DNA from 4 places in the Arthrobacter antioxidans genome. Region 4 is predicted to be linked to each of the others. Evidence: predicted binding sites of a transcription regulator. Region 4 holds the regulator's gene; each other region holds the start of a gene.
What was found. Region 4 encodes HrcA, which represses chaperone genes, less so after heat shock. Its sites were predicted from a motif close to TTNGCACTCGNNNNNNNCGAGTGCNAA; they were not measured.
Positions count from the first base shown of each region.

Region 1: the regulator HrcA is predicted to act here: its motif matches at 5,294-5,320, upstream of groES (co-chaperone GroES).
Region 2: the regulator HrcA is predicted to act here: its motif matches at 1,886-1,912, upstream of groL (chaperonin GroEL).
Region 3: the regulator HrcA is predicted to act here: its motif matches at 1,661-1,687, upstream of MWM45_RS00415 (Hsp20/alpha crystallin family protein).

Region 1 covers NZ_CP095501.1:2,754,831-2,762,152, forward strand. Annotated here, with positions in the region: gene MWM45_RS12615 (acyltransferase family protein) at 1-994, opposite strand, end outside; gene MWM45_RS12620 (ribonuclease J) at 1,300-2,934, shown strand; gene groL (chaperonin GroEL) at 3,170-4,783, opposite strand; gene groES (co-chaperone GroES) at 4,859-5,155, opposite strand; gene MWM45_RS12635 (siderophore ABC transporter substrate-binding protein) at 5,477-6,421, shown strand; gene MWM45_RS12640 (ABC transporter permease) at 6,451-7,322, shown strand, end outside.
Region 2 covers NZ_CP095501.1:533,100-540,421, reverse strand. Annotated here, with positions in the region: gene groL (chaperonin GroEL) at 94-1,728, opposite strand; gene MWM45_RS02595 (TM2 domain-containing protein) at 2,069-2,770, shown strand; gene MWM45_RS02590 (LytR C-terminal domain-containing protein) at 2,969-3,598, opposite strand; gene MWM45_RS02585 (DUF3263 domain-containing protein) at 3,641-3,946, opposite strand; gene MWM45_RS02580 (uracil-DNA glycosylase) at 4,057-4,869, shown strand; gene MWM45_RS02575 (threonine/serine exporter family protein) at 4,964-6,598, opposite strand; gene MWM45_RS02570 (lipid II:glycine glycyltransferase FemX) at 6,699-7,322, opposite strand, start outside.
Region 3 covers NZ_CP095501.1:80,322-87,643, reverse strand. Annotated here, with positions in the region: gene MWM45_RS00435 (TrkH family potassium uptake protein) at 1-269, opposite strand, end outside; gene MWM45_RS00430 (haloacid dehalogenase type II) at 366-1,037, opposite strand; gene MWM45_RS00425 (DUF2630 family protein) at 1,037-1,288, opposite strand; tRNA gene MWM45_RS00420 (tRNA-Val) at 1,484-1,557, shown strand; gene MWM45_RS00415 (Hsp20/alpha crystallin family protein) at 1,777-2,232, shown strand; gene MWM45_RS00410 (SDR family oxidoreductase) at 2,335-3,132, shown strand; gene MWM45_RS00405 (hypothetical protein) at 3,236-3,454, shown strand; gene pstS (phosphate ABC transporter substrate-binding protein PstS) at 3,533-4,642, shown strand; gene MWM45_RS00395 (SRPBCC family protein) at 4,696-5,235, opposite strand; gene MWM45_RS00390 (Dps family protein) at 5,452-5,946, shown strand; gene MWM45_RS00385 (MerR family transcriptional regulator) at 7,192-7,322, shown strand, end outside.
Region 4 covers NZ_CP095501.1:2,013,347-2,020,668, forward strand. Annotated here, with positions in the region: gene MWM45_RS09225 (GerMN domain-containing protein) at 1-875, shown strand, start outside; gene MWM45_RS09230 (16S rRNA (uracil(1498)-N(3))-methyltransferase) at 931-1,695, opposite strand; gene dnaJ (molecular chaperone DnaJ) at 1,698-2,828, opposite strand; gene hrcA (heat-inducible transcriptional repressor HrcA) at 2,947-3,960, opposite strand; gene MWM45_RS09245 (DUF3097 family protein) at 4,133-4,996, shown strand; gene MWM45_RS09250 (DUF4870 domain-containing protein) at 5,076-5,492, shown strand; gene hemW (radical SAM family heme chaperone HemW) at 5,536-6,765, opposite strand; gene lepA (translation elongation factor 4) at 6,796-7,322, opposite strand, start outside.

The sequences.
Region 1 (7,322 bases), 740 kb from region 4:
CGACCAGGATCGGCCAGTGCCACAGGTAGAGCGCGTAGGACGCACCGCCGAGCCGCAGGAGCGGCCCCGAGGACAGCCAGCGGTCCACGCCGGCCGGGCTGTCCGTGCGCCCCGCGACGATCACCGCGGCCGCGGCCAGCGTGGGCCAGAGGGCCACGAAGCCCGGGAACTGCTGCTGCACCTGCAGGAGGACACCGCACGCCAGCATCATCACGACGCCGGCCCAGCCGAGGACCACCCGCACGCGCCGCGGGAGCACCACGTACGGCAGGGCGAGCGCCACGAGGGACCCGAGGGCGAATTCCCAGAGCCGGGCGCGCGTGTCGAAATAGGCGGCCGCCTGGTCCGCCCCCGTCTGCCACACCGAGAACGCGAGCGACACCACGAAGAGCGCACCGAACAGGGCCATCAGCACGGGCCGCGGACGCAGGCGCGTGACGGCGACGAGCGCGCCGGCCGCCGCGAAGAGGAGCGGCCACAGCAGGAACACCTGCCCCTGGATGGACAGGGACCAGAAGTGCTGCAGCGGGCTGGCCGCGCTGTGGTCCAGGGCGTAGTAGTCCACGGCGTTGCCCGCCAGCTCCCAGTTCTGCCGGTACGTCAGCGACGCCCACGTCTGGTCGAACACCGCACGCCACCGCGAGCTCGGCACGAAGACGGCCGTCGCGGCGAGGACGGACAGGAGGACCACGACGGCGGCGGGCAGCAGCCGCTTCAGCAGGTTCAGCCAGTACGCCACGAGCGCGAGGGGCTGCTGCGCCTCGAGCCTCCGTGTGAACGTGACCGTCAGCAGGAAGGCGGAGACGAGCAGGAAGACGTCCACACCGCCGGACACCCGGCCCAGCCAGACGTGGTAGACCACCACCATCGCGACGGCGAGGGCGCGCAGCCCCTGCACCTCGGGGCGGAAACGGCGGGCATCGCCGCCGGCGGACGACGTCGCGGACGCCACCGGCGGACCGGCCGGAGCAGCGCTCACCAGGGTGGGGACCACGCTGTTCCTCCTCTGCGGGACGGGCACGGGAAAGGGACGCAAAGCTCCAGATTACTGCCCGGCCGTCGTCGTCCGGCATCGCGGCGGACCCGCCGGCCCCCGCCCGCGCGCCGAACCCCGTACTCTAGGAGGAGTATCTTCCCCGAACGCAGGGGACCACCAGAACGGAATCGCCGGGTCCACCGGCCTCGACGACGCTCGTCTGACGGCCGATCCCCCGCCGCTCCCCACCAACGAGAGAAACCTGATCTGTGAATAAAAGACCTGCCGCACTGAAAGCACCACGGGAACTGGCCAAGGGAGCCATGCGCATCGTCGCTCTCGGAGGTATCGGTGAAATCGGCAGAAACATGACCGTCTTCGAGTTCGAGGGCAAGCTGCTCATCGTGGACTGCGGGGTGCTGTTCCCGGAGGAGCACCAGCCCGGCATCAACGTGATCCTGCCGGACTTCTCCTACATCCGCGACCGCCTCGACGACGTCGTGGCCGTGGTCCTCACGCACGGCCACGAGGACCACATCGGCGGTGTGCCCTACCTGCTCAAGGAACGCGCCGACATCCCCCTGGTGGGATCGCGCCTCACGCTGGCGTTCATCGAGGCCAAGCTCAAGGAACACCGCATCACCCCGAAGACCATCCAGGTCAAGGAGGGCGAGCGGCGCACGATGGGCGGCTTCGACCTCGAGTTCGTCGCCGTGAACCACTCCATCCCGGACAGCCTCGCCGTCGCCATCCGCACCGCGGCCGGCATGGTGCTGCACACCGGCGACTTCAAGATGGACCAGTTCCCGCTGGACAAGCGCATCACCGACCTCGGCTCCTTCGCCCGGCTGGGCGCGGAGGGTGTGGACCTGTTCCTCACCGACTCCACCAACGCGGACGTCCCCGGCTTCACGACGTCGGAGAAGGACCTCGGCCCCGCGATCGACGCCGTGTTCCGCACCGCCCCGCGCCGGATCATCGTCTCCAGCTTCGCGAGCCACATCCACCGCATCCAGCAGATCATCGACACCGCCCACCGCCACCGCCGCAAGGTGGCCTTCGTGGGCCGCTCCATGGTGCGCAACATGACCATCGCGGCGGATCTCGGCTACCTGAACATCCCGCAGGGCCTGCTCGTGGACTTCAAGAAGCTCGAGCGCAGCGACGACCACAAGGTGGTCCTCATCTGCACGGGCTCGCAGGGTGAGCCGATGGCTGCCCTGTCCCGCATGGCCAACAACGACCACGCCATCCGGATCACCGAGGGTGACACGGTGCTGCTGGCCAGCTCGCTCATCCCGGGCAACGAGAACGCGATCTACGGCATCATCAACGCGCTCACCGAGATCGGCGCCAACGTGGTCCACAAGGGCAACGCGAAGGTGCACGTCTCCGGCCACGCCAGCGCCGGCGAGCTCGCCTACTGCTACAACATCGTCAAGCCCCGCAACGTCATGCCGGTGCACGGCGAGTGGCGGCACCTGCGGGCCAACTCGGAGATCGCCGTCGCCACCGGCGTCGATCCCCGCAACGTGGTCCTCGCGCAGGACGGGGTGACCGTGGACCTCGTCCGCGGCCGTGCGACCATCTCGGGCAAGGTCGACGCAGGGCTCGTCTTCGTCGACGGCGACAGCGTGGGCGGCATCACCGAGGAGGACCTCGTGGAGCGCCGCCGCCTGGCCGAGGAGGGCGTCGTCACGATCCTCGCGATCATCGACCCGGACAACGGCAACATGGTCGAGGCACCCGAGTTCTTCACCAAGGGCTTCTCCTGCTCCGACGAGGACCTCGACAAGGCCGGCGCCGCCGTCGAGAAGGCGCTGCGCGATGCCGCCTCGAACCGCCAGGGCGGCCGCCGCCAGGACCCCGAGGACATCATCGAGCGGGCCACGGCCAACTGGATGCGCCGGTTCTACAACCGCCAGCCCGTCGTCAACGCGATCGTCGTCGACGCCTGACCCGAAGCACCACGAGCAGGCCCCGGTACCCGTTGGGTGCCGGGGCCTCGTCGTTGTCCGGCCTGATCCCACGCGCTGCACCCGTCGAGTGGGAATGTTCGGTCATGCCCACGGCGTGGCCGCGGCGGGCGGGCAGGAGCGACGCCGGCCGGCCACCAACCAGCCCGGACGCAGAAGCACCCCGGCTCCGCAGAGCCGGGGTGCTTCAGGACGCAGCGGGCCGGAGCCCCTGTGACTAGTGCGAGTGGCCGTGGCCCTCATCGTCGGATTCCTCGGGCTTCTCGACCACGAGGGTTTCCGTGGTGAGCACCAGGGCCGCGATCGAGGCCGCGTTCTGCAGCGCAGAACGCGTCACCTTGACGGGGTCGATGATGCCGGCCTCGATGAGGTTCTCGTACTCGCCGGTGGCGGCGTTGAAACCGTGGCCCACCTCGAGGTCCGAGACCTTCGCGACGACGACGTAGCCCTCGTGGCCGGCGTTCTCGGCGATCCAGCGCAGCGGCTGGGCGAGCGCGCGGCGGACGAGGCCGACGGCGGTGGCCGCGTCGCCCTCGAGTGCCAGCACGTCCGGATCGGTGTCGAGTGCCTTGCCGGCGTGGACCAGCGCGGACCCGCCGCCGGCCACGATGCCCTCTTCGAGGGCCGCGCGCGTCGAGGACACGGCGTCCTCGATGCGGTGCTTCTTCTCCTTGAGCTCCACCTCGGTGGCCGCGCCGACCTTGATGACGCCGATACCGCCGGCGAGCTTCGCGAGGCGCTCCTGGAGCTTCTCGCGGTCCCAGTCGGAGTCGGTGCGCTCCACCTCGGCGCGGATCTGCGCCACGCGGTCGGCGACGTCGGACTCGCTGCCGGTGCCGTCGACGATCGTGGTGGCGTCCTTGGTGACGGTGATCCGGCGTGCGGAGCCGAGCACCTCGAGGCCCACCTGGTCCAGCTTCAGGCCGAGGTCCGGCGAGACGACCTGCGCACCCGTGAGGGTGGCGATGTCCTGCATCATGGCCTTGCGGCGGTCACCGAAGCCCGGGGCCTTGACGGCGACGACGTTGAGGGTGCCGCGGATCTTGTTGACCACCAGGGTGGAGAGCGCCTCGCCCTCGATGTCCTCGGCGATGATGAACAGCGGCTTGCCGGCCTGCAGGGCCTTCTCGAGCAGCGGCAGGAACTCCGCCAGCGAGGAGATCTTGCCGGAGTTGATGAGGATGAGCGCGTCCTCGAGGACGGCTTCCTGGCGCTCGGCGTCGGTCACGAAGTACGGCGAGAGGTAACCCTTGTCGAACTGCATGCCCTCGGTGAGGACGAGCTCCGTCTGCGTGGTGGAGGACTCCTCGATGGTGATCACACCATCCTTGCCGACCTTGTCGAAGGCCTCTGCGAGGAGATCGCCGACCTCGGTGCTCTGGGCGGAGATGGAGGCGACGTCGGCGGTCTGCTGACCCACGACCTCGCGGGCGTTCTCCAGCAGGCGCTTGGCGACGGCCTGGACCGACACCTCGATGCCGTGCTTGAGCTGGCCCGGAGCGGCGCCGGCGGCGACGTTGCGGAGGCCTTCCTTGACGAGTGCCTGGGCCAGGACCGTGGCGGTGGTGGTTCCGTCACCGGCGACGTCGTTCGTCTTGGTGGCGACCTCCTTGGCGAGCTGGGCGCCGAGGTTCTCGTACGGGTCGTCGAGTTCGACCTCGCGGGCGATCGTGACGCCGTCGTTCGTGATGGTGGGGGCGCCCCACTTCTTGTCGAGCACGACGTTGCGTCCGCGGGGGCCCAGCGTCACCTTGACGGTGTTCGCGAGCTTGTCCACGCCGGCCTCGAGGGCACGGCGGGCGGCGTCGTTGAATTCCAACTGCTTTGCCATTCGTTGGTTCCTTTCAGGCTTGTGCAGCGAGAAAAACCCCGGCCACTTCGGGCCGGGGCTTCTCCAATCGGGGTGTTACTTGACGACGATCGCGAGGACGTCGCGGGCGGAGAGCACGAGGTACTCCTGGCCGCCCTGCTTGATCTCGGTTCCGCCGTACTTCGAGTAGATGACGATGTCGCCCTCGGCGACGTCGACGGGAACGCGGTTGCCGTTGTCATCGACGCGGCCGGGTCCAATGGCCACGACCTCGCCCTCCTGGGGCTTCTCCTTGGCGGTGTCCGGGATGACGAGGCCGGAAGCAGTGGTCTGCTCGGCTTCGAGCGGGCGGACAACGATACGATCCTCAAGCGGCTTGATAGAGACCGACACGGGCTCTCCTTTGCGTTCGATACCAATGGACTGGGGGCCGTCGGGCTGGGCGTGAACCGTCGTCGCGGTGCCGGCGAACGCTTCCCTCGGGATTAGCACCCGCCATGAGCGAGTGCCAACTCCGACTGTATGCAAGGGCTGGCACTCGGTCAAGGTGAGTGCCAATCGATGACCGTGCGCGCGGGCCGGGAGCGACCCGTGACCTAATACGTCACGCTTCGTTTGCGTAATTCCCTACCGGTCGCCTAGATTCGGTCAGGTAAGGCTTTCCTTACCTCGTTGTCCGTGGGCCACCCGGCCCCTTCCCCCCGGAGTCCATCCATGTCACACGTGCGCCTCGCCGTCCTCTCCGCCGCCGCCGCAGCCACCCTCGCCCTGACGGCGTGCGGCGGGTCCTCCGACGCCGCCGGCGAGTCCGCAGCCTCCCCGACCGTCCCGATCGAGCACGCCCAGGGGACCACCGAGGTGCCGGTGGACCCGCAGACGGTCTTCACCTTCGACCTCGGCGCCCTGGACACACTCGACGCGCTCGGCGTCGAGGTGGACGGCGTCCCGCAGGGCACCCTGCCCGCGCAGCTCTCGGCCTACGAGGGAGGGGACATCACCGCCATCGGATCCATGAAGGAACCCGATTTCGAGGCGATCGCCGCGGCTGCCCCCGACCTCATCATCATCTCGGGCCGCGTCGCCGACTCCTACGACGAACTCTCCGCGATCGCCCCCACCATCGACCTGAGCATCGATGCGGCCGACCCAATGGCGAGCTTCGCCGAGCACACGGAGTCCCTCGGCCGGATCTTCGGCGTCGAGGAGGAGGTCGCCGACCGTCTGGCCGCCCTCGACGCGGCGATCGCCGGGACGAAGGACGCCGCCGCCTCCGCAGGGGACGCCCTGGTCCTGATGACCAGCGCGGGCGAGGTCACCGCGTACGGCGCCGGCTCCCGGTTCGGCCTGATCCACGACGTGCTCGGCGTGGAACCCGCCGCCGAGGTGACGCACGAGGGGACCCACGGCGAGGCCGTCTCCTTCGAGTACATCGCGGAGGTCGACCCTGCCCACCTGTTCGTGATCGATCGCGACGCCGCCATCGGCGAGGCCGGAGCGGCCGGCGCGGCGGTCCTCGACAACGACCTCGTGAACGGGACGACTGCTGCGCGGAACGGCGCCATCACCTACCTCGACTCCGCGAGCTGGTACCTGATCGGCTACGGCCTGGACAACCTCGACGCCATGGTCTCGGCCGTCGACGACGCCGTCACGGACTGACCGCCCACCGCACCGCGGCAGGCGCCTCCATGGCAGCACTCGCCCTCCGGCCGCAGCGGCCGGTCCAGCAGCACGGCTCCCGTCGGTCACCCGCCCTGTGGCCGGCCGGCGGGACCGTGCTGCTGCTCGCCGTCGTCAGCCTCTTCGTCGGCGTCTCCGACGTCTCGCCCGCCGATCTGCTGGCCGGTGATGCAGGGGCCTGGCAGACCTTCCTCGTCAGTCGCGTGCCGCGCACGCTGGCGCTCGTCCTGGCCGGCGTCGCCCTCAGCATCGCCGGGTTCATCCTGCAGCTCATGGCCCGGAACCGGTTCGTGGAACCCTCCACGGTGGGGACGGTCGAGTCCGCCACGGCGGGCATCCTCGTGGCCACGCTCGTCCTGCCCGGAGCGCCGATCATGGGGAAGATGCTCGTCGCCGCCGTCTTCGCCATGGCCGGGACCGCCCTCTTCCTGACCGTCCTGCGCCGCATCCCGCTGCGCAACACCCTGATCGTCCCCCTCGTGGGCATCATGCTCGGCGGCGTCATCGCCTCGGTGACCACGTTCGTCGCCTACCGGTTCGATCTCCTGCAGACCCTCAACACCTGGATGATCGGCGACTTCTCGGGGCTCGTCCGCGGCCGCTACGAACTGCTGTGGATCGTCGCCGTCCTCGCCGTGGTCGGCTACCTCTGCGCGGACCGCTTCACGGTCGCCGGGATGGGCGAGGAGTTCACCACGAACCTCGGGCTGGACTACCGGCGCACCATGAACCTCGGCCTGGTGCTCGTGAGCCTCATCAGCGCCGTCGTCGTCGTGGTGGTCGGAGCCGTCCCGTTCCTCGGGCTGATCGTCCCCAACCTCGTGTCCCTGCTGATCGGCGACAACGTGCGCCGCGCCGTGCCCTGGATCGCCGTCGTCGG
Region 2 (7,322 bases), 1.5 Mb from region 4:
GTCCGGGCCCCGCACACGAAAGGGCGGCACCCCCTGTCCGGGAGTGCCGCCCTCTGGTCGTGCTGCTCGCGGGTGCCGCGCGGGCGGTGGGGACTAGAAGCCGCCCATGCCGCCCATGCCGCCCATGTCGTCGCCGCCGCCGGCAGGAGCTGCCTTCTCCGGCTTGTCGGCCACGACGGCCTCGGTGGTGAGGAACAGGCCTGCGATCGACGCTGCGTTCTGCAGGGCCGAGCGGGTGACCTTCACGGGGTCGTTGACCCCGGCGGCGAGGAGGTCCTCGTACACGCCGGTGGCCGCGTTCAGGCCGTGGCCGGCAGGCAGGCCGCGGACCTTGTCGACGACGACGCCGGGCTCGAGGCCGGCGTTGAAGGCGATCTGCTTCAGCGGTGCGTCGATGGCGACGCGGACGATGTTCGCGCCCGTCGCCTCGTCGCCCGTGAGCTTGAGGTTGGCGAACGCCTTGGCGCCGGCCTGGATGAGGGCCACGCCACCACCGGCGACGATGCCTTCCTCGACGGCGGCCTTCGCGTTGCGGACGGCGTCCTCGATGCGGTGCTTGCGCTCCTTGAGCTCGACCTCCGTTGCGGCGCCGGCCTTGATGACTGCAACGCCGCCGGCCAGCTTGGCCAGGCGCTCCTGCAGCTTCTCGCGGTCGTAGTCGGAGTCGGAGTTGTCGATCTCGGCGCGGATCTGGGCCACGCGTCCGGCGATGGCGTCGGCGTCGCCGGCACCTTCGACGATGGTGGTCTCGTCCTTGGTCACGACGACCTTGCGGGCAGTGCCGAGCAGGTCGAGGGTGGCGGTCTCGAGCTTGAGGCCGACTTCCTCGGCGATGACCTGGCCACCGGTGAGGATGGCGATGTCGGCGAGCTGCGCCTTGCGACGGTCTCCGAAGCCCGGGGCCTTGACGGCGACGGACTTGAAGGTGCCGCGGATCTTGTTGACCACGAGGGTCGCCAGGGCTTCACCCTCGATGTCCTCGGCGATGATGAGCAGCGGCTTGCCCGACTGCATGACCTTCTCGAGGACGGCGACGAGATCCTTCACGTTGCTGATCTTCGAGTTCACGATCAGGATGTAGGGATCCTCGAGGACCGTCTCCTGGCGCTCTGCGTCGGTGACGAAGTAGCCCGAGATGTAGCCCTTGTCGAAGCGCATTCCCTCGGTGAGCTCGAGCTCCAGCCCGAAGGTGTTGGACTCCTCGACGGTGATGACGCCTTCCTTGCCCACCTTGTCGAGTGCTTCGGCGATCAGGGCGCCGATCTCGTTGTCACCGGCGGAGATGGACGCGGTAGCAGCGATCTGCTCCTTGGTCTCGATCTCCTTGGCGGAGGCGAGCAGTTCCTCGGTGACGGCCTGCACGGCCTTCTCGATGCCGCGCTTGAGGCTCAGGGGGTCGGCGCCGGCCGCGACGTTGCGCAGGCCTTCCTTGACCAGGGCCTGGGCGAGCACGGTGGCGGTGGTGGTGCCGTCGCCTGCGACGTCGTCGGTCTTCTTGGCGACCTCCTTGACGAGCTCGGCACCGATCTTCTCGAACGGGTCGTCGAGCTCGATCTCCTTGGCGATGGACACGCCGTCGTTCGTGATGGTGGGGGCTCCCCACTTCTTCTCGAGCACGACGTTGCGGCCACGGGGGCCGAGGGTCACCTTGACGGCGTCAGCGAGGATGTTGAGGCCCCGCTCGAGGCCGCGGCGGGCCTCTTCATCAAAAGAAATGATCTTGGCCATACGGCTTAGGTCCTTTCGGGACGGTTGCATTTCAGCATGTGAATGCTTGCCTGCGTGTGGTGCCCGCGACGGCCGGGCGGTGCCGGAACGATCTCTTTCACGCTCCTGCACCACCCCCACCACAGAGGTTTGCCTGCTTCACGCGCCACGCACAGTCTTAGCAGTCTGCGCGCGCGAGTGCTAACTCAATAATTAGCACTCCCACCCTATGAGTGCAACCCGCCCGGGCCCCTCGGTGCGGGTCGCCACACCCTCCCGCCGACCTCGTCCCGGTGCCATGGCGCGGAGACTCGCGAGGGCATAGGTTGGGCGGACCATCAGTCAAGGAGGCACTGTGTCGATGTCAGCAAGCGGTCCGGACCACGAAGAGTCCGGGGAGCACGGTACGGCGGGCGGAGCTGCCGACGCAGCCCGCCCCGGGCGACCGAGCGGCGGGAACCGCCCGTCCCCGGAGCCGTACGCACCACGGGATGGCGCCCCCGGCGACACCGCCGGAGACCCCTACGGGGACCAGCCCCACCAGCGGCCCCCATACCAGCAGGGCCCTTACCAGCAACCGCCGTACCAGCAGGGCCCTTACCAGCAGCCGCCGTACCAGCAGTACCCCCGCCAGCAGGGCCCTTACCAGCAACCGTCGCCCTACCAGCAGCAGCCCCCGCACCCGCAGGCCGGGGGCCAGGCCCCCTATGCACAGACTCCGTACGGCCAGAGCGGATACAACCAGGGCGCTTACAACCCGGGCCCGTACAACCCGGGCGCTTACAACCCGGGCCCGTACGGCCAGCCGTACGCTCCGCAGAAGTCCAGGGTCATCGCCGGCGTCCTGGGCATCCTCCTCGGCTCCCTGGGCATCCACCGGTTCTACCTCGGCTTCACCACGATCGGCATCATCCAGCTCCTCATGTCGACGGTGGGCGCCGCGCTCACGTTCGGACTGAGCGCCATCGCTGCGGGCATCTGGGGGCTCATCGAGGGCATCATGATCCTCGTCGGGTCGGAGCAGTTCCGCCGGGACGCCCGCGGCATCCCGCTCAAGGATTGACGCGCCGGCGGGTGGGGCTCCCGACGGTCCCTCCCGCCGCGCCGCATCCCGGCGGTGGACATGATCCGGCCTTCCGCCTGCGCGGCGGTGGACATGATCCGGCCTTCGGCGGATGCGGCGTCACCCATGGTCCGCTTCGGCGGACGCGGATCAGCCGCGGCGTCCCCCGCGGAGGGGAGGCCCTGCAGGCTCCGCCGCTTACTGGAACTCCGGCCCGAGGACCACGGAGATGGCCGGCGAGACGTCAGCACTCTCGACGAGGTCCGTGATGCCGAGGTCCTCGGCCACGGCTTCAGCGTCGGCCCGCTGATCCTCGCCGTTGTAGAAGACGACGGACGCGTCCACGGGAACGCCTGCCCAGTTCCCGGGAAGGGCCGAGGTCCATCCGGCTCCCGCCAGGCGGCCGGCCGCCACCGACGCCAGCCCCGGCGCACCCGTGCCGTTGAGCACGTTGACGGTCTGGGCCCGGTCCGCGGGGTCGGCCTCGTCGGAGGCGGAGGCCGACGCGCCGCCGGTCGCCGTGCCGTCCGGCTCACTCGTCGCGCCGGGGGACGCGGTACCCGAAGGCTCCGCCGTCGCCGCTCCGCCTCCCGTCGCGGAGGCCTCGGGGCTCGACGACGACGACGTGCCGCCGTCGTTCCCGCCCGGGAAGCCGAGGCGGGGAAGAAGGAAGAACGAGCCCAGACCGATCAGGAGCGCCAGGACGCCCACCGCGAGCTTGGGTGCGAGGCCGTTCGACCGTGCCGGGATGAGCCGCTCGCGGTGGACGCCCTGGCGCGCTGACGCTGCCGGGACGCGGTCGAATTCGTCCCGCGGGTGATCGGTCATGGGTGTGCGTGGTCCTTCGCTCGTCGAGACTGGCGGGACGTGCTAGATGTCCGCGCCGAGCCGGCGGGCCGAGCGTGCCTTCTGACGGGTGGACCTGAGGCGCCTCAGCCTCTTGACGAGCATCGGGTCGTGGGCGAGGGCCGCTTCGGTGTCGATGAGGGCGTTGAGCGCCTGGTAGTAGTGGGTGGCGGACATGCTGAACAGGTCACGGATGGCCTGCTCCTTGGCACCGGAGTACTTCCACCACTCGCGTTCGAGGGCAAGCATCCGCTGCTCGCGGTCGCCCAGGGCCAGCCGATCGTCCGTCCCGGACGTCGCGTCATCCGAATGCCGCTGTGGCTCGGCCATCTCCCCTGTCGCCTTCCGTCAGCGGGCATAACTGTCATCCCATGATAGTGGGGAATGACAGCACTGTCATTCGGACGGCACCGCTTGGCCGACCGGGCGAGAATGGGGTCATGACTTCCGCCGACCCCACACTGTTCGACCTGCCGGATGCGCCCAGGGGCGGCGCGACCGGCGCCGCGGGACCTCGGGCGGCCGGACAGCCGACCCCCGACACCTCGGCCTTCCCCTTCGCCGCCCCGGCCCGCATCGAGGACCTGGTTCCCGCCGACTGGGCGGCCGCGCTCGAACCGGTGGAGCCGGTCCTTCACCGGCTCGCCGTGTCCCTGGCGGAGGAGCTCGACGGCGGACGCCGGGTCCTGCCCGATCCGTCCCGGATCCTCCGGGCCTTCAGCACGCCGATGGACCGCGTGCGCGTGGTCATCGTGGGGCAGGACCCCTACCCGACGGTCGGGCACGCCGTCGGGCTCAGCTTCGCCGTCGATCCGCGGACCCGGCCGATCCCGCGAAGCCTCGCGAACATCTACCGCGAGCTGGCGTCCGACACGGGTGCGGAGCCGCCCGCATCGGGCGACCTGTCCGGCTGGGCCGAGCAGGGTGTCCTCCTGCTGAACCGCGTGCTGACGGTCCGTGCAGGCGAGGCGGCATCGCACCGGGGATGGGGGTGGGAAGACGTGACCGATGCCGCCATCCGTGCGCTCGTGGCGCGGGGCGGGCCGCTCGTGGCCATCCTGTGGGGCAAGGACGCGCTCCGCCTCAAGCCGCTGCTCGGACCGACGCCGACGGTCGAGTCGGTGCACCCCAGCCCGCTCTCCGCCTCCCGCGGGTTCTTCGGTTCCCGGCCCTTCTCCCGCGCCAACGACCTCCTGGCCGCGCAGGGCGCCGACCCCGTCGACTGGACGCGCACGGCGGGCCGGACCGACTGACGCCCGATCCCCGGGCCCGCACCCCATCTCTACAGGACGTCCACCGCCTGTCCTGCGGGAGGGCGGCGCCGTGCCGGCGGGTCGACGCCTCCGACTACCGCCGTCGGTTCCGCTGCCGCTCGTCGGAGCTGAGCTTCCGCGTGAAGGGTCGCGCCAGGTTGTCGCCGAGGACCACGCCCGCCGCGATCGCCAGCACGACCGTCAGGGCGTTGAACAGGCCGAGCGCGCCGTCGGACACGATCTCCGACTCGATCGTGAGCATGTACATCGAGCGGAAGATGGACAGCCCGGGGTAGAGGAACAGTACGGCGGGAACCGCGACGACGAGCTGGGGGGCGCCGAGCCGGAGGGACACGACGCGCGAGAGTCCGCCGATCAGGATGGCCGCGAGGGCCGGCGCCAGCCGGTACCCGACGCCCGCTGCGACGGCGCTGATCATGAGCAGATACCCGGCGACGGCGACGAGCGAGGTGGGGATCACGAGCTTCACATCGGTCTGCTCGGCGATGCAGATCATGGCCACGGCGATGAAGACGAGCACCGCGACCAGGGGCCACGGGTACTGGCTGCCGGCGGATTCGAAGACGTCGAGTTCAGGGATCCCGATGGCCGACCCGGCTACGAGGGCGACGGCGATACCCGCCACGAGCGCCGCGAAGACGAGGATGGCGGAGAGGTACCGGCCTGCGGCCGTGACCGGGAACCCGTTGATGGCATCCTGCGTGGCCGAGACGAGTCGGCCGGTCGGCAGGAGCAGCAGGATGCCGCCCACCACCACCAGTGCCGGGGTGATGGGCACCTCGAGCCACCAGAACAGCATCGCGATCAGGGTGACGAGCGCGGACGAGGTGGCGACGGAGAAGAACTCCGGGACGCGCCACTCCCCCAGCTTGCGGCTGACCAGGTCCACGAGGATGCAACTGATGAACCCCACCAGCGAGCCGAGCAGGGTCCCGCCGACGAAGGCCACGATGGCGGCCGAGAAGATGCCGAACGCGGCGGTCACCATCCAGCGCGGGAAAGGCTTCGGCCGGTGGGTGATCTCGTCGAGCCGCTGGGCGGCCTCGGTCCGCGAGACCCCGCCGTCGGCGATGTCGGAGACGAGCCGGTGGATGGCCGTGAGGCCCGCGTAGTTGTTCGTCCAGGAGCGGACCACCCGCAGCACCGTCGTCGGCGTCTGGTCCTTCGCGGAGTAGTTGATGATCACGGACTGGTTGGTGATGTCCACCTCGATGTGGTCGAGGCCGAAGGCGGCCGTGACCGCGATGATGCTCGTCTCCACCTCGAGGGCTCCCGCGCCGTACCGGAACATGGTCTCGGCGAGGTTGAGGGCGAAGTCCAGGGCCTTGCGCGCTCCGGCGTCGGGACCGCCGACCTGGATCATCGGGTTCGCGTAGGGGCTGCCGGCCAGTCGCTCCACGATGCTCATGGCCTGGGTGGGCGGCGCTTCGCCCTGCACGAGGCGGCGGAGCACGTTCCGGGCTGCGGCGTTGGACCGGCTCGACGACGGCACGCTCCGTGGTGTGGTGGGCAGCGCGTCGGTGGGCCGCGTGACAGGCTGCCGCTGGCGGGACGGCCGGGGGATCTTCGGTTCCGACGCCGGGCGCTTGGGCGGAGCCCCTGCCCTGCCACCCTTCCGGCCGGCACCCCCCTTGCCCGCCGCCAGCTGACGCTTCTCGTCGTCGGACGGGTCGAAGGGCCGCCGGATGACCGGGAGCGCTTCCGCCATGGGTGATGGGTCAGGGGGCAGGAGCCCATCGGCCGGGGTCGAACCGTCTGTCACAGCGGCCTTTCATGCATCGATCACCGTGCCCTGTGCGGGCTCTTCCTCAGTAGAACGGCTGATGCGTGCGCCGCCAGTAGATCTGGCGCGCCACACGCTCCGCGATCGTGTTCCAGACACGATACTTCCAGCCGCTGACCACGAGGTCGTAGCAGCCGGCGAAATCCGTCACCGTCTTGGTGAAACTCGTCTTGAACAGTCCCAGGCCGTGGAACGGGTGGTCCGTGTCCTTCAGCCGGTCGCCGGGCGGGGTGCCGCAGAAGTCGTATTCGACGATCCCGAACTCGTCCTTGAGGTCGGTGATGGCCCGCCACTGCACCAGGTGGGAGTCCCCGTACTGGCTCCTCCCAGGGCGTGAACCGCCGTCCTTGTAGGTGCCCTTGGTGCCGTAGTTGACCACGAAGGCTCCGACCGAGGGCTGTCCGTCCTCGTACACGAAGTAGAAACGGCCCTGCCCGGCGTCCACGAAGTTCTGCCAGAAGCGGCTGTAGTACTCGAACGAGCGCATGCGTGCCGCCGAGCGGTCCTCGATATGCGTCATGAGCGAGTACATGGCCCTGAAGGTCTCCTGCGTCGGCTCCATGCGCCGGACCTCCACGCCCTCGCGGATGGCCCTGCGGACCGCGTTGCGGCCGCGCGAGTGCAGGTTCCGCAGCAGCTGGTTCGCGTC
Region 3 (7,322 bases), 1.8 Mb from region 4:
GGGAGCATCAGCAGCACCGTTCCGACGAGGATCGCCGCTCCGAATCCGAGCACGATCACCTGGGCCGGGTGGCGAGGACCGAGCCGCTCCAGCCGGACCGCGACGGCGTGCGCGGACCGGCGCAGGCCCGCTGCCGTGGAACGGCGGAGACCTGCTGCCGTGGAACGGCGGAACTCCCGGAGTGGTGCGGTGCGTGACATGACGGGGATGCCCTCGACCTCCGGGACGGTGCGAACGGCGCGGACCGTCCGCGCCAGACGCTCATTCAACCCGACGACCTGCCGCGGACACGGCGTCTTTATGCTTTCTTGATGCACCGGCGCGGGAGGAGCCTCGCCTGCCGCAGCAGGTCCGCCGGCTGGGCGTCAGCCCCGGACGAGGAGGTCCGGCAGCTCGGCGATCGTCGACACCTCGTGGTCCGGGCGCGTCATGACCATCGGGTACGGCGCCCCGGCGCGGTTGAGCCACACCGTACGGAGCCCCGCACGCGCGGCCCCGTCGATGTCCCACGGGTGGACCGCGACGAGCACCACGTCGTCCGCCTCCCGCTGTACCGCCCGGAGGGCGTAGGCATAGGACTCCTGGGCGGGCTTCCACCGCGGCGCGTCCTCGACGGACAGGACGGCGCCTACGGCGTCGCGGGCACCCGCCCGCTCGAGGAGGGCCTCCGCGGTCGCGGCGGCTCCGTTGGTGAGCGCTGCCAGCTCGAAGCCCCGACCGGTCAGGGCCCGGAAACCCTCGACGACGTCCGGGTGGACGGGCAGTTCCTGCAGGCTCGTCATCACGTGCGCGAGCGCGTCATCGATGTCCCGATTGAGCGCCTGCCCCGTGAGGACCGTGCGGAGGGCGTCCTCGGCGATCTCGCCGAAGGGCGCGTTCCGCCCGGCGGCCGTGAGGGCGAAGCCGTCCCGCAGCACCGAGGTGAACCACAGCGCGGCCAGCTGCGGAGGAGCTCCGAGCTCCTCGAAGTGCTGCGACATCCGCCCCAGGTCCGAGAGGGTCCCGTTGACGTCGAACAGCACGAGGGGCAGGGCCATTACTGGCGGTACCCCTCCACCTGGTTGACGGGACGGGCGTCGGCGTCGGCCGGGTCCTCTCCGGCGTCGGCCTTCGCGCGACGCTGGCGCAGCAGGTCCCAGCACTGGTCGAGATCCTCCTCGACGCGCTTGAGGCGGGCGGCGTGGTCCTGCTGCTCCGCCCCGGCGCCGGCATCCTGGGGCTGCTCCCGGAGATCGTGCTCCTCCTGGACGAGTGTCTGGATGCGCTGCAGGATGTCCTGGTTGTCCATGGTGCTGTCCCTTCGTGGGGTGGTGCCCGGCAGGCGCCTGGAACGCTCAGCAGGCTTTCCTTCAGGCTACTGAGGCAGCACAGCGATGACCAGCACGGTTCCCGGCAGGAGGCCGGACGCCGCCGTGCCCCGCGCTGCTGTACCGGGAGAATTTGGCGCGGCGCCCGGATGGCCTAAGCTATGGGAGAACCAATTGCCTGTGTAGCTCAGTCTGGTAGAGCATCCGCTTCACACGCGGAAGGCCCGGGGATCAAGGCCCCGCGCAGGCACGAGGATCTGCTGGAGACAGCACCACCGGGAAGGCCCGTACCGCTCCGTCGGTACGGGCCTTTTCTGTGTCCCGGGGATTTCGTCCTGGGCGAACATCACTCCTTAGCACTCGCCATGTTCGAGTGCTAATATTTTCCGTAGTTGAGCGGAGGGCGCTCAACTCTCGACGACCCAACCACCTGCCGGTGGCATCAGTAAAGGAGTTGTTTCCCGTGGCCATGAAATTCGACCCGTTCCGTGAACTGGACCGCGTGACCGGCGCCCTGTTGGAGGGCCGCCCCGGGCTGCGCCTCATGCCGATGGACCTCTACCGCGAGAAGGACCACTACGTCCTCTCCGCGGATCTTCCGGGCATCGACCCGGGATCCGTCGACATCGATGTCGACGGCCAGCTCCTCACCATCCGCGCCGAGCGCACGCTGCGCAGTGCCGAGGGTGTCAAGTGGCTGACCCGCGAGCGCGAGAGCGGTTCGTTCCTGCGCCAGCTCAACCTCGGCCAGGGCGTCGACACGGAAGGCATCGCCGCCCGCTACGAGAACGGCGTGCTCAGCGTGACGATCCCCGTCATCGAGCGTGCGCGGCCCCGCAAGATCGAGGTGATCAGCGGAGAATCCGCCGAGCCGGTGCAGTCGTCCGCTTCCGGTGCGGCCCCCCAGGGCGCCGTCGACGCATAGGACCACCCACCCGGGTACCCCCGGACACTTGTCCGGGGGTACCCGGCGTCGATCCCCGGGTTCCCCTTGCATGCAGCGCGGCCGGGTGCGAAGGATGGGGGCATGGACTTCACACCGAGCAAAGCAATCGTCACCGGTTCCGATTCCGGCATCGGCCGCGCAACGGCCCTCGCCCTCGCCGCGGCGGGCTGCGACGTCGGCGTCACCTGGCACTCCGACCGGGAGGGAGCCGAGGAAACCGCGCGGCTCGTCCGGGAGAAGGGCGTGCGGGCGGCGGTCGCGCAGCTCGACACCACGGATGCACCCGCGTGCGGCGACGTCGTGGACCGGCTCGCCCACGAGCTCGGCGGCCTCGACGTCTTCGTCAACAATGCCGGCGTCAACGGCGGCACCATGTTCATGGAGACGGACTGGGACACGTGGCGCGGCACCATGGGGGCGAACCTCGACGGCGCGTTCGTCTGCCTCCAGCGTGCGGCACGGCACATGATCGACGGCGGCCGGGGCGGACGCATCATCGCCGTCACCAGCGTGCACCAGGAACAGCCCCGCGTGGGCTCGGCGGCATACGACGCCTCCAAGCACGGCCTCGGCGGCCTCATCCGGACCATCGCCCTCGAACTGGCGGACCGGGGTATCACCGCCAACGCCGTGCTGCCCGGCGAGATCAACACGCCCATGAACAACTCCGAGGAGCAGGACCCACGCACCATGGACCGTCCGGGCATCCCCCTCGGCCGCCCCGGTGCGCCCGAGGAGATCGCCGACGTCGTGGCCTTCCTCGCCTCCGGTGCCTCCAGCTACGTGAACGGGGCCTCGTTCGTGGTCGACGGCGGCATGCTCCTCATGGGACCCCAGGCGGGATCGCACCTGACGAGCGGGGACTGGCGGACCCTGTGACCATCTGCGGAACCAGAACGGCATCAACCTTCAGCGGGCATTCACACGCCGTTCAGGAAGCGTGGCTAGCGTGGGAGTCCCGGAACCTCCCGAAAGGCCCACCATGAACGCTCTCCCCCCAGCCCCCGATGCCGAGGTCCAGGACTGGTCGGGCTTCAGGCGCGGCCAGCACGTCACCCTCCACCACACCACGGGGCCCCAGCTCCACGGCGTCCTGGACATGAGGACCGATGATGCCTCCGTGGTGTGGATCCTGCTGAACGACGGCGGCGGCCGTCGGCTCGTCCACCGGGGGGACGGCTACCGCCTGGGCCACGCCTGATCCGACCCGACCACTGACGCGCCGTCCACCTGCTGTCCACCTTGGGTTCACCGGAGGGCCACCTGTAACGTGGCCGGGGTGAGAATTCGTGCCACCCTGCCCCTGATGTTCGCCGTCACCCTCGGCCTGACCGCCTGTGGATCCGACTACCCGCTGGGGCCGGAGCAGGAAGCGGCGGCCAGGAGCGGCGACACGAGCCTCCTGGGCGCGGTCACGGCTTCCGGATCCTCCGCCCAGGGGCCGGCCATGGACGCGTGGCGCACGGGGTTCTCCACCCTGTACCCCCGCGCCCAGGTTCAGTACTCGCCCGATGGTTCCGGTGCGGGACGCGGTGCGCTGCTCGCCGGCGCCGTGGGCTTCGCCGGGTCGGACGCCTACCTGAGCGACGAGGAACTCGTCGAGTCCACCGAGGCGTGCGGACCGGACGGCGCCTTCAACATCCCGGCCTACGTCTCACCGATCAGCGTGGCGTTCAACCTGCCCGGGATCCGGGCACTGAACCTCGACGCCGCCACCGTGGCCCGGATCTTCCGCGGCGAGATCACCTCATGGGACGATCCCGCGATCGCCGCGCAGAACGACGTCGACCTCCCTGCGCTGCCCATCGCGACCGTGAGCCGCTCCGATGACTCGGGCACCACCGAGAACTTCACCGACTACCTCCACGCCGTGGTACCCGAGATCTGGACCGAGGAAGCCGATGGGACATGGCCGTCGGGCCTGGCCAACGAGAACGCCAAGGGCAACGCAGGCGTGGTCAGCACCGTGGCCTCCACCGTGGGCGCCGTGACGTACGCCGACGATTCCGCCGTCGGTGGTCCCCTCGGACGGGTGGCACTGAAGGTCGGCGGGGAGTACGTGGAGGTGAGCTCGGAGGCCGCGGCAGCCGCCGTCGATCTCGCGGGCCGTGTCCCCGGACGCAAGGACCACGACATCGCCCTGGACCTCGACCGGAGAACCAGCGAACCCGGGGTCTACCCGCTGGTCCTGGTGTCCTACCACGTGTACTGCTCGCAGTACGAGAACGAGGCGACCGCCGCCGTCGTGCGCGCGTTCGGCACCTACGCCGTCAGCGAGGAGGGCCAGACCGGAGCCGCGGGCGCGGCGAAGAGTTCACCCCTCTCACCGGAACTGTCACGGCAGGCCACCGACGCGATCGCGTCCATCGCGGTGGGGGACATCCCCTAGGACGTGCAGGAGGCGGACCCCCGAAGGGATCCGCCTCCCCCACACGGACCGGGTCAGCCGACGCGCGGGCCGCCCGACTCGGGATCGTCCGCCGAGGTGTCCGGCAGGACGCTGTTGGCCGGCTCCGCCTCGGACGTGACACCCGAGGACGGTGCCGCGACGTCACCGCGCCAGGCACCCGTCTCGCCGCCGCTCTTCTCGATGAACGCCTTGAAGCGCTTGAGGTCGCCCTTCACCTGGGAGGCATCGGCGTTGACGACGGCCCCGACCTTCTCGATGAACGTCTCCGGGTGCCAGTCGATCTGCACCATGAGCCGCGTGGTGTTCTCGTCCAGGCGGTGGAAGGTGACCACGCCGGCATGGGATTCGCCGTCGGTGCTCTTCCAGGCCACCCGCTCGTCGGGGTGCTGCTCGGTGATCTCGGCATCGAACTCGCGATGCACTCCCCCGATGCTCGTCACCCAGTGGGTGGAGGTGTCCGAGGTCTGCGTGATCGAATCCACGCCGCCCATGAACTGGGGGAAGCTCTCGAACTGCGTCCACTGGTTGTAGGCGGTGCTGACCGGTACTGATACGTCGATGGATTCCTGCACTGAAGCCAAAACGGTTCCTCCTTGGTCGGACTCCGGCGCCGCCCGCACACCGTCGCAGGGCATACGACACGACGAAACCGTAAGTCCCCTTAGCGTAGGCAGATCGGCTGGAATTGACCAACGCGCAGGGCTAGGGTGAAAGGAGTCCCTCCGGCGGGAATCAGCGCCTCCGGCGCCCGGCCGGGAGGAGAAAATCTCTCTAGCACTGGAGGATCCATGAAGGCATCACCCACCCTCACAGACAACATGCAGGCCGTCCTCGTCGACCTCATCGAACTGCACCTGCAGGGCAAGCAGGCCCACTGGAACGTCGTCGGCAAGAACTTCCGTGACCTCCACCTGCAGCTGGACGAGATCATCGAGGACGCCCGCCTGTTCGCGGACGAGATGGCGGAGCGGATGCGCGCGCTGCACGCCGTGCCCGACGGCCGCAGCGTGGCCGTGGCCGAGGGCACCAAGATCGATCCGTTCCCGGCAGGCCTCGTCTCGACCAAGGACACCGTGGGCCTCGTGGTCCGAATGCTGAACGCAACCGTCACGACCATGCGCGACGTCCACGACCAGATCGACGAGGAGGACCCCACTACCGCGGACCTGCTGCACGGCTTCATCGCCAAGCTCGAGCAGTACGCGTGGATGGTCGACGCCGAGAACATGGAGCCCACCGCGGAGGTCGTCTCCCCCGCCGGCACCGACAAGGCCACCGTCTGACGATGTGACCTGATTCCTTGATGCTCGGGAGGGGGACGCGCATCGGCGCCTCCCCCTCCTGTGTGTCCGGGGACTTTCCAATTGCCCCCTGGTCGGCTCGCGTCAGGTGGACCTCGTCCTGCACCGATGCTGTCTCTGCAGGATTGTGGATGCGCCTGTTGCTCTCCAATGTCGATGAGAGCGTCGGCGCCTGGCGGTGTGCGCCGCTCGGCGGGCGGACAGCGCCGAGCGGTGTGCGCCGCTCGGCGGGCGGACAGCGCCGAGCCGCGGATCGTGCAGCCTGATCCCGGCCCAAAAACAAAGGCTGGAACCGGGTCCAGCTCAATTCCGGTCCAGGTCGCTGACGTAGGTGCCGCGTCGCATAACGTCCGGCGACACGACTGCTGAGACACTCTACGACGAGACGACTTTCCGAGACATGAAGAGTCCCGGATTTCCAGGGAACTTCCTGAGGCACGACGGCAACGATCCATTGCCTCTTAGAACTGTAAATTTTCGAGACACCCCGGCGGGCAGCTAGCCAGGATCGACGTTCCACTTATGGTGCCTCTGCGCCCGTTTTCATCGTCCCGGGTAAACGCCCCTTCCCCATGCGCCGGCGCCGACAGAACCTCGAGCGCCTAGTAAGTACGGAAAACGACCGGCTTGCGGACGGCGGCAGTCAGCGCAACCTACAGTCGCGTGCGACAGTTAGCCATGCCATTGACTCCGCGAAAATCGCTAGCGATACCTGCTTGGCTGCCTTTGATCTTGGCGGTCCTCTCCGGAGCTGTATGGCTGAACTTCGGCCAGGACGCTTTGTTCCTCCCCTCGCACATCGTGTCCATCGTGTTAGCGATCAGTGTGCCCATCACCTTTGCCTTCATTGGCGGGCAACGGAGCCTTTCAAGTAGCCGCCTTCGACGCTACGCACTCTTACTTGGGGTCGCCGCTGCACCCGTCCTCATTGCCAACGGCATGTACTTGTCCTACGGATCGGCCGACGGTGCTGCCGGCGACATAGGAGGCATCTTCGTGATGCTCCTGGGATGGGCTGCTCTTACCGGTCTCTCGCTGTACCTGATCGATTTGCCACCGGTAGCGCCAAAATCTCGGGCTGCGCAGTAACGCATCTTTCTATGCTCCGCAGGACGATCCCCTGCTGGACGGTCCCGGAGCGTTCGCTGCGTGAGATCGGGTTTGCACCTGCCGTAGCGTCATGTGGTCTGCTCGAAGCACACCCCGTCCCGCTCCGAGAGGTCCGCAATGCACCCGTTCCCGACCCCGCCCCGTCAGGTCCCGATCGGCGACGCCGCGGCGTTCGTCGGCATCACTCCCCGGGCGATCCGCCACTACCACCAGCTCGGCCTGCTCCCCGAGCGCGAGCGGGGCAGCGA
Region 4 (7,322 bases):
TGGCGGGCAGTGCGCAGATGGCCCCCCTTCCTGATCCCCGCGCCACGACGGCGACCGACGGCGCCACCACCGATCCGGCCGATGCCGCGCTCCGGCGGGGCCCCGCCGCGGGCCCCTCGGATGCCGCCCGGCCGCTGGTGCCCGTCTACTGGCTCGGTGGCGACGACGGCGCCGAGCGGCTCTTCCGCGAGTACCTGACGACGCCGGAGGAGTCCGCGGGCGATCCGATCGCGGATGCCGTCCGGCTGATGACCTCCGGCCGCCCGCTCGATCCCGACTACCACTCGTCCTGGCGGGCGGCATCGAGCATCAGCTCGTCCGTCTCGACGAAGAACGTGATCACCCTCGACATCTCCTCCGATGCCTTCGCGCAGCGCCTCGACGAGGAGCAGGCGCGCCTCGCCCTGCAGCAACTGGTGTACACGGCCACGGCGGCGGCCTCGGATGCGGGGCTCATCGCGGGCGGTGAGGCGAGTTCCGTCGTCGTCCTGGTGGACGGCGCGGCGGACCACCGGGCCTTCGGGTCCGTGGACCTGGGCGGTGAGTGGACCCGGGATGCCGCGACCCTCGCCCCGCTGTGGATCATCGATCCGCAGGAGGGCACGCGGACCGACCCCGGGAGCCTGACCGTCCACGGGATCGGCCCGGCGTCCGAGGACGAACTGGCCTGGCGCATCGAACGCAGCATCGACGGCTCGGCGGAGGGCGGCACGGAACTCTACCGGGACGGCTCGGTGGCCATCGCACGCCAGGACGGTGCGCCGGGGGCCTACTCGTTCCCGGTGACGCTGCCTCCGGGCCGGTACGAGATCACCGTCTCCGTCCCCTCCGATGACGGCGACTCCGTCGACTCGAAGACCGTCGTCGTCGGCTAGGTGTCCTGCCGGCAGAGGCGTGCGTCGGCCGGCCGTCGAACGCCCGGGAGGCGGACTACCAGCGTCCGAGCAGGTGGTTCAGCAGCGCCAGGGCCGCCGGGCCGGCCGTCGAGGAGCGTAGGACATGCGGGCCCAGACGCGCGGTCCCGGCGCCCGCGGCGCTCAGCTTTCCCAGTTCCGCGTCGCTGATCCCGCCCTCCGGTCCGACGACGACGGCCGTCGACGTCGCACCCGACGGAGCGCCCGCGAGCAGCGCGGACACCTGGTCGGCGAGCGGGAGGTCGGCGTCCTCGTGCAGGACGATCATGCTCTCGACGGTCTCCGCCCACGCGGCCAGGCGGGAGGTGTCCATCACGGCGTGCACCTCCGGCACGAACGAGCGGCGCGACTGCTTCGCCGCGGCGCCGACGAGCGACACCCACTTCTGCCGGCCCTTCTCGGCCTTGTCGCCGCGCCAGCGCACGATGCTCCGCTCCGCATGCCAGGGCACGACGGCGTCGATCCCGAGTTCGGTCGCCGCCTCCACGGCCTGCTCGTCGCGGCCGCCCTTGGCCAGGGCCTGCACGAGGATCAGCCGGTGCCGCGGTGCGGGCTCCTGGCCGGCTGTCTCCACCGTGATCTCCACGGTGCCGTTCCCGACCGCGCTGATGGTGCCGCCGATGCGGTAGCCCGCACCGTCGGAGACGTCGAGGCGCTCGCCCTCGCCGAGGCGGCGGACGGTGGCGGCATGGCGCCCCTCGTCACCGCCGAGCACGAAGACGCCGCCGGGGGTCGCCGCACGGACCGCCTCGCCCGGCCCGAAGAACAGGGGACGCGTCATGGTCAGCGGTTTCCGAGCCGCTCCCGCAGGCGGGCGAAGACGCCGGAGCCGCTGCTGGCGAGCTGGCCGTCCGTGTACTCCTCGTTGCGCAGTTCGGCCAGCTTCCGCAGGAGCTCTTCCTGCTGAGGGTCCACGTTGCGCGGGGTCTCGACGTTGAGGTGGACCCGCAGGTCACCCCTGCCCTGGCTCCGCAGGTGCGTCACCCCGAGGCCCCGCAGGGTCAGGATCTCGCCGGGCTGCGTGCCGGGCTTGATGTCGAGCTCCTGGTCGCCGTCGTAGGTGTCCAGGTGCACCGTGGTGCCGAGCGCCGCCGCGGTCATCGGGACGCTCAGGGTCACGTGCAGGTCGTCGCCGTCCCGCAGGAAGGTGGAGTCGGTGGCCACCCGGATCTCCACGTACAGGTCGCCCTGCGGTCCGCCGGCCGTCCCGGCCTCGCCCTGGCCGGCCAGCTGGATGCGCGTGCCGGTGCTGACGCCCGCGGGGACCTTGATGGTCAGGGTGCGGCGGGCACGGACACGGCCCTCGCCGCTGCACTCGTGGCAGGGGCTGGGGATGACGGTGCCGAAGCCCTGGCAGGTGCCGCAGGGGGCGCTCGTCATGACCTGGCCGAGGATCGAGCGCACGGCCCGCTGGACCTGACCCGAGCCGCCGCAGATGTCGCAGGTGCGCGGTGACGTGCCGGGCTGGCAGCAGCTGCCGTCGCACGTGGGGCACATCTCCGCGGTGTCCACCTCGATCTTCTTGTTGGTGCCGAAGACGGCGTCCTTCAGGTCGATGCGCACGTTGATGAGCGCGTCCTGCCCGCGGCGCGTCCGCGACGGGGCACCGGCCTGCTGGCCGCCACCGCCGAAGAAGGTCTCGAAGATGTCCTGGAAGGCGAAGCCCGAGCCCGAGTACCCCGAGCCGTAGCCGCTGTCCGTCCCGTTCTCGTTGCCGGTGGTGTCGTAGACCCGCCGCTTCTGGGGATCGGAGAGCACCTCGTAGGCGTGGCTGACGGCCTTGAACTCCTCCGACGCGTCCGGTCCCGGGTTCACGTCGGGGTGGAGCTTACGGGCGAGCTTGCGGTAGGCCTTCTTGATTTCCTCCCCGGTCGCGCCCTGCGCCACACCGAGGACCTCATAGTGATTACTCACTCGTGCACATCACTTCCTGTTGACTGTTCTGTCGTCTGCTCGCCGGCTGAACCGGCGGAAAGGCCATGGTCGGCACCGGGGTGCCGTCGACAACCCAGAACCGCTGCCCGCTCCCCCGTTATTCCTCGAGGATCCTCGAGAGGTAGCGGGCGACGGCGCGCACCGCCGCCATCGTGGTCGGATAGTCCATGCGGGTGGGGCCGAGGATCCCGAGCTTCGCTCCGGCGTCCGGCCCGTACCCTGTTGCCACCACGGAGGCCTCCGACAGCCCTCCGTAGGGATTCTCGCTCCCGATCCGCACCGAGATGCCGCGCGCGTCGTATTCCATCTCCGAGAGCAGCCGCAGCATGACCACCTGCTCCTCGAGCGCCTCCAGGACGGGGCCGATGCTCAGCGGGAAGTCCCCCGTCGAGCGGGCCAGGTTGGCCGTCCCGGCAAGCAGGATGCGGTCGTCCCGCCCGAGCCCGGCAAGCTGTTCGAGCACCCTCACGATCGTACCCCCGTGGGCACGCAGCCCCGGGGGGAACTGGGAGAGGGCGGCACCGAGCTCGCCCGGCAGCGCCGCGAGCTTCACGCCCGACACCGCTGACAGGATGCGCTGCTTGAGCTCGGCGAGCTCGGACTCCTCGATGTCCACGTGGGTCCGCACGATGCGCTGCTGCACGGCGCCGTTCGACGCGATCAGGACGACGAGGACCTGCTGCGGGGCCAGCAGCACGCATTCGATGTGCCGCACGGACGCGCCACCGACGCGGGGGAACTGGACGACGGCCACCTGGTTGGTGATCTGCGCGAGCAGCCTCACGGTGCGGTCCATCACGTCGTCGAGGTCCTCGGCACCCTCCAGGAGGGTCTGGATGGCCTTCTTCTCCGGCGCGGACAACGGTTTCACCTCGGAGATGCGGTCCACGAACAGGCGGTAGCCCTTGTCGGTGGGGATGCGTCCGGAACTGGTGTGCGGCGCGGTGATCAGGCCCTCCTCCTCGAGGACGGCCATGTCGTTGCGGATGGTGGCCGAGGAGACGCCGAGGCGATGGCGGTCCACCAGGGCCTTGGACCCGACGGGCTCCCGGGAATGGACGTAGTCCTCGACGATGGCCCGGAGCACCTCCAGGCGTCGCGGTTCACTCATACCTGTGTCACCTCCGGATCCGTTCCTCTCCCCTGGGTCCGCGCAGCGAATGGCCCGCGGTTAGCACTCGACACATCCAAGTGCCAAGTCTAGTACGTCCTCTTCGATTGTTAGCATTGGGATCCCGGGCTGCGGCAGACCGCCGGAGCCCCCGTGGGAAGGACGGACCCGGATGGACTACGGCTGGGGAGCCCACGACATATCGGCTCCGAAGCGGGTGGAACTCGCCGATGTCCCCGTGGAGAAGGACATGGTGCTCGAGGACGTGCAGAGCGGGTTCGTCGGCGCGGTGGTCCGCGTGGAGAAGTCCGGCGGCCTCCACGTGATGGTGCTCGAGGACCGGCGCGGCAAGACGCGGACGTTCCGCCTCGGCCACGGCTTCCTCCTCGACGGCAGCCCTGTCCACGTCGTCGCGCCCGTCCGGGGCGCAGCCCGTACCGCCGACCCTGCCGCCACCCGCACCGCCTCCGGTTCCGTGCGGGTGCAGAACGCGCGGGCGAGGACGGCCCGCGCGAGCAGGATCTGGGTGGAGGGCCAGCACGACGCCGAACTCGTCGAGAAGGTGTGGGGCGACGACCTGCGCCTGGAGGGGATCGTCGTGGAACCGCTGCACGGCGTGGACGACCTCGAAGGCGCGATCCGGGACTTCGGTCCCGGTCCGCAGCGCAGGCTCGGCATCCTCGTGGACCACCTGCTCCCGGGCACGAAGGAGTTCCGGATCGCACAGCAGGCGATGACCGCTCCCGGGGCCCGCGGCAACGTGCTGATCGTCGGCCACCCGTACGTGGACGTCTGGCAGGCCGTGAAGCCGGCGGCGATGGGCCTGTCGGCCTGGCCGGTGGTCCCCCGCGGCCAGGACTGGAAGACGGGCATCCTGGCCGGCCTCGGCTGGCCCCACCATGACCAGGCCGCCGTGGCCAACGGATGGAAGCGCATCCTGGGCCGGGTCGGCACCTACGCGGATCTGGAGCCGTCGCTGCTCGGCCGGGTCGAGGAAGTGATCGATTTCCTCACCGCCACCCCGGGCACTCACTGAGCCCCGCGGTGCCGGTCACCACGTATCCTTGGAGCACACTCCGGGGGAAGATTCCCGACAGCCAGCAAAGGAATTGACGTTGTCCAACACCGCCGACCGACAGCAGCACGGACGGGGCGAGTCGCAGCCCCCGTTCGAAGGCACTCCGGCCAACGCCCTTCCCCTGACGGCGTCCGAGGACCGCCAGTACGCCACCCTGGCCCACTTCGGGGGGATCCTCGGTTTCATCCCGTCCCTGCTGATCTTCCTGATCTTCAAGGACCGCGGTCCCTTCACGGCCCAGGAGTCCAAGGAGGCGCTGAACTTCACGCTGCCTCCCACGATCCTCGCGCTGGTCGCCTGGCTGCTCTCGCTGATGCCCGTCATCGGCGGGGTGTTCGCGGTCGTGAACGCCCTCATCTGGCTGACGATCACCGTCTTCTCGGTGAACGCGGGCATCCAGGTGAACCGCGGACGCCCGTACCGTTACCCCGTGAATCTCCGCCTCATCCGCTGAACCACCCGCCGCGCCCCTGATGGGCCGGTCCGCGGCCGCGGGGTCAGTCGGGCAGCAGCCGGCGCACCACGGCGTCCGCGAGCAGCCGACCCTTGAAGGTCAGGATCACGCGGCCCGCGAAGGCCGCGGCGGGCTCGACGAGTCCGTCCGCGATCAGGCCTGCAACGGCCTGACGGCCCGACGAGGTCAGGGTGTCCGTCGCGAGACCCTCCCGCAGGCGCACCCGCAGCATCACGTCCTCGACGTAGCGGTCCCCGTCCGGCAGGACCTCGCGTCCGGCCGCCGGGGAACGGCCCGCCGCCAGGGCATCCGCATAGGGGCGCGGGTGCTTCACGTTCCACCAGCGTGTCCCGCCGACATGGGAGTGGGCTCCCGGGCCCGCTCCCCACCAGTCGCTGCCCCGCCAGTAGGCCAGGTTGTGCCGGCAGGCATCGGCCGGGGTCCGCGCCCAGTTGCTCACCTCGTACCAGTGCAGGCCGCCCGCGGTGAGCATCTCGTCCGCGAGGGCGTACTTGTCGGCGTGGTCGTCGTCGTCGATCGGCGGCACCTGCCCGCGGCGGATGCGCGACGCGAGCTTCGTCCCGTCCTCGATGATGAGGGCGTAGGCGGAGATGTGGTCGGGTCCGTAGGACAGCGCGGTGGCGAGTGATGTCCGCCAGTCCTCCAGTGACTCCCCCGGGGTGCCGTAGATCAGGTCGAGGCTGACCTTCAGCCCGGCCTCCCGGGCCCACTGCACGGCCTGCGGGACGCGCTCCGGGGAGTGGGTGCGGTCGAGGACCGCCAGGACGTGGGGCACCGCGGACTGCATGCCGAAGGAGATCCGGGTGAAGCCGGCGTCCCGGAGGACGCGCAGCGATGCGGGGGTGACCGAGTCCGGGTTCGCCTCGGTGGTCACCTCGGCGTCCGGCGCCAGGCCCCAGTGGTCGCGGGCGGCCCGCAGGATCGCCGCGAGGTCCTCGGCGGGGAGCAGCGTGGGCGTGCCGCCGCCGAAGAAGACCGTCGAGAGCCGGCGGGGCGGCACCCCGGAGGCTTCCAGCGCCTGTACCCCGAGGGCGAGCTCGGCGAGGACCGAACCGGCGTAGGCGTCCTGCGACGCGCCGCCGCCGAGCTCGGTGGCCGTGTACGTGTTGAAGTCGCAGTAGCCGCACCGGACGGCGCAGAACGGGATGTGGACGTAGAGGCAGAAGTCACGGTCGAGGGCTCCCTCGGCCGCGGAGGACGGCAGGACGCCGTCCTCCGGCGCCGGCAGGCCGAGCGGCAGCGCGCTAGGCATGGTGCGTCGTCCGCCCGGAACCGTGGCGCGTCACTTCTTGGCTTTGTCCTTCGACTCGTCGGAGGACAGGGCGGCGATGAAGGCTTCCTGGGGTACTTCCACGCGCCCCACCATCTTCATGCGCTTCTTGCCTTCCTTCTGCTTCTCGAGCAGTTTGCGCTTCCGTGTGATGTCACCGCCGTAGCACTTGGCGAGGACGTCCTTGCGGATCGCGCGGATGCTCTCCCGTGCGATGATGCGCGCGCCGATCGCGGCCTGGATGGGCACCTCGAACTGCTGGCGCGGGATCAGCTCGCGGAGCTTGCCCGTCATCATCACGCCGTAGGCGTAGGCCTTGTCGCGGTGGGTGATGGCGCTGAAGGCGTCCACCTGCTCGCCCTGCAGGAGGATGTCGACCTTCACGAGGTCGGACACCTGGTCGCCGTCGGCCTTCCAGTCCAGGGACCCGTACCCGCGGGTCTTCGACTTCAGCAGGTCGAAGAAGTCGAAGACGATCTCCGCGAGGGGCAGCCGGTACCGGATCTCCACGCGCTCCTCGGACAGGTAGTCCATGCCGC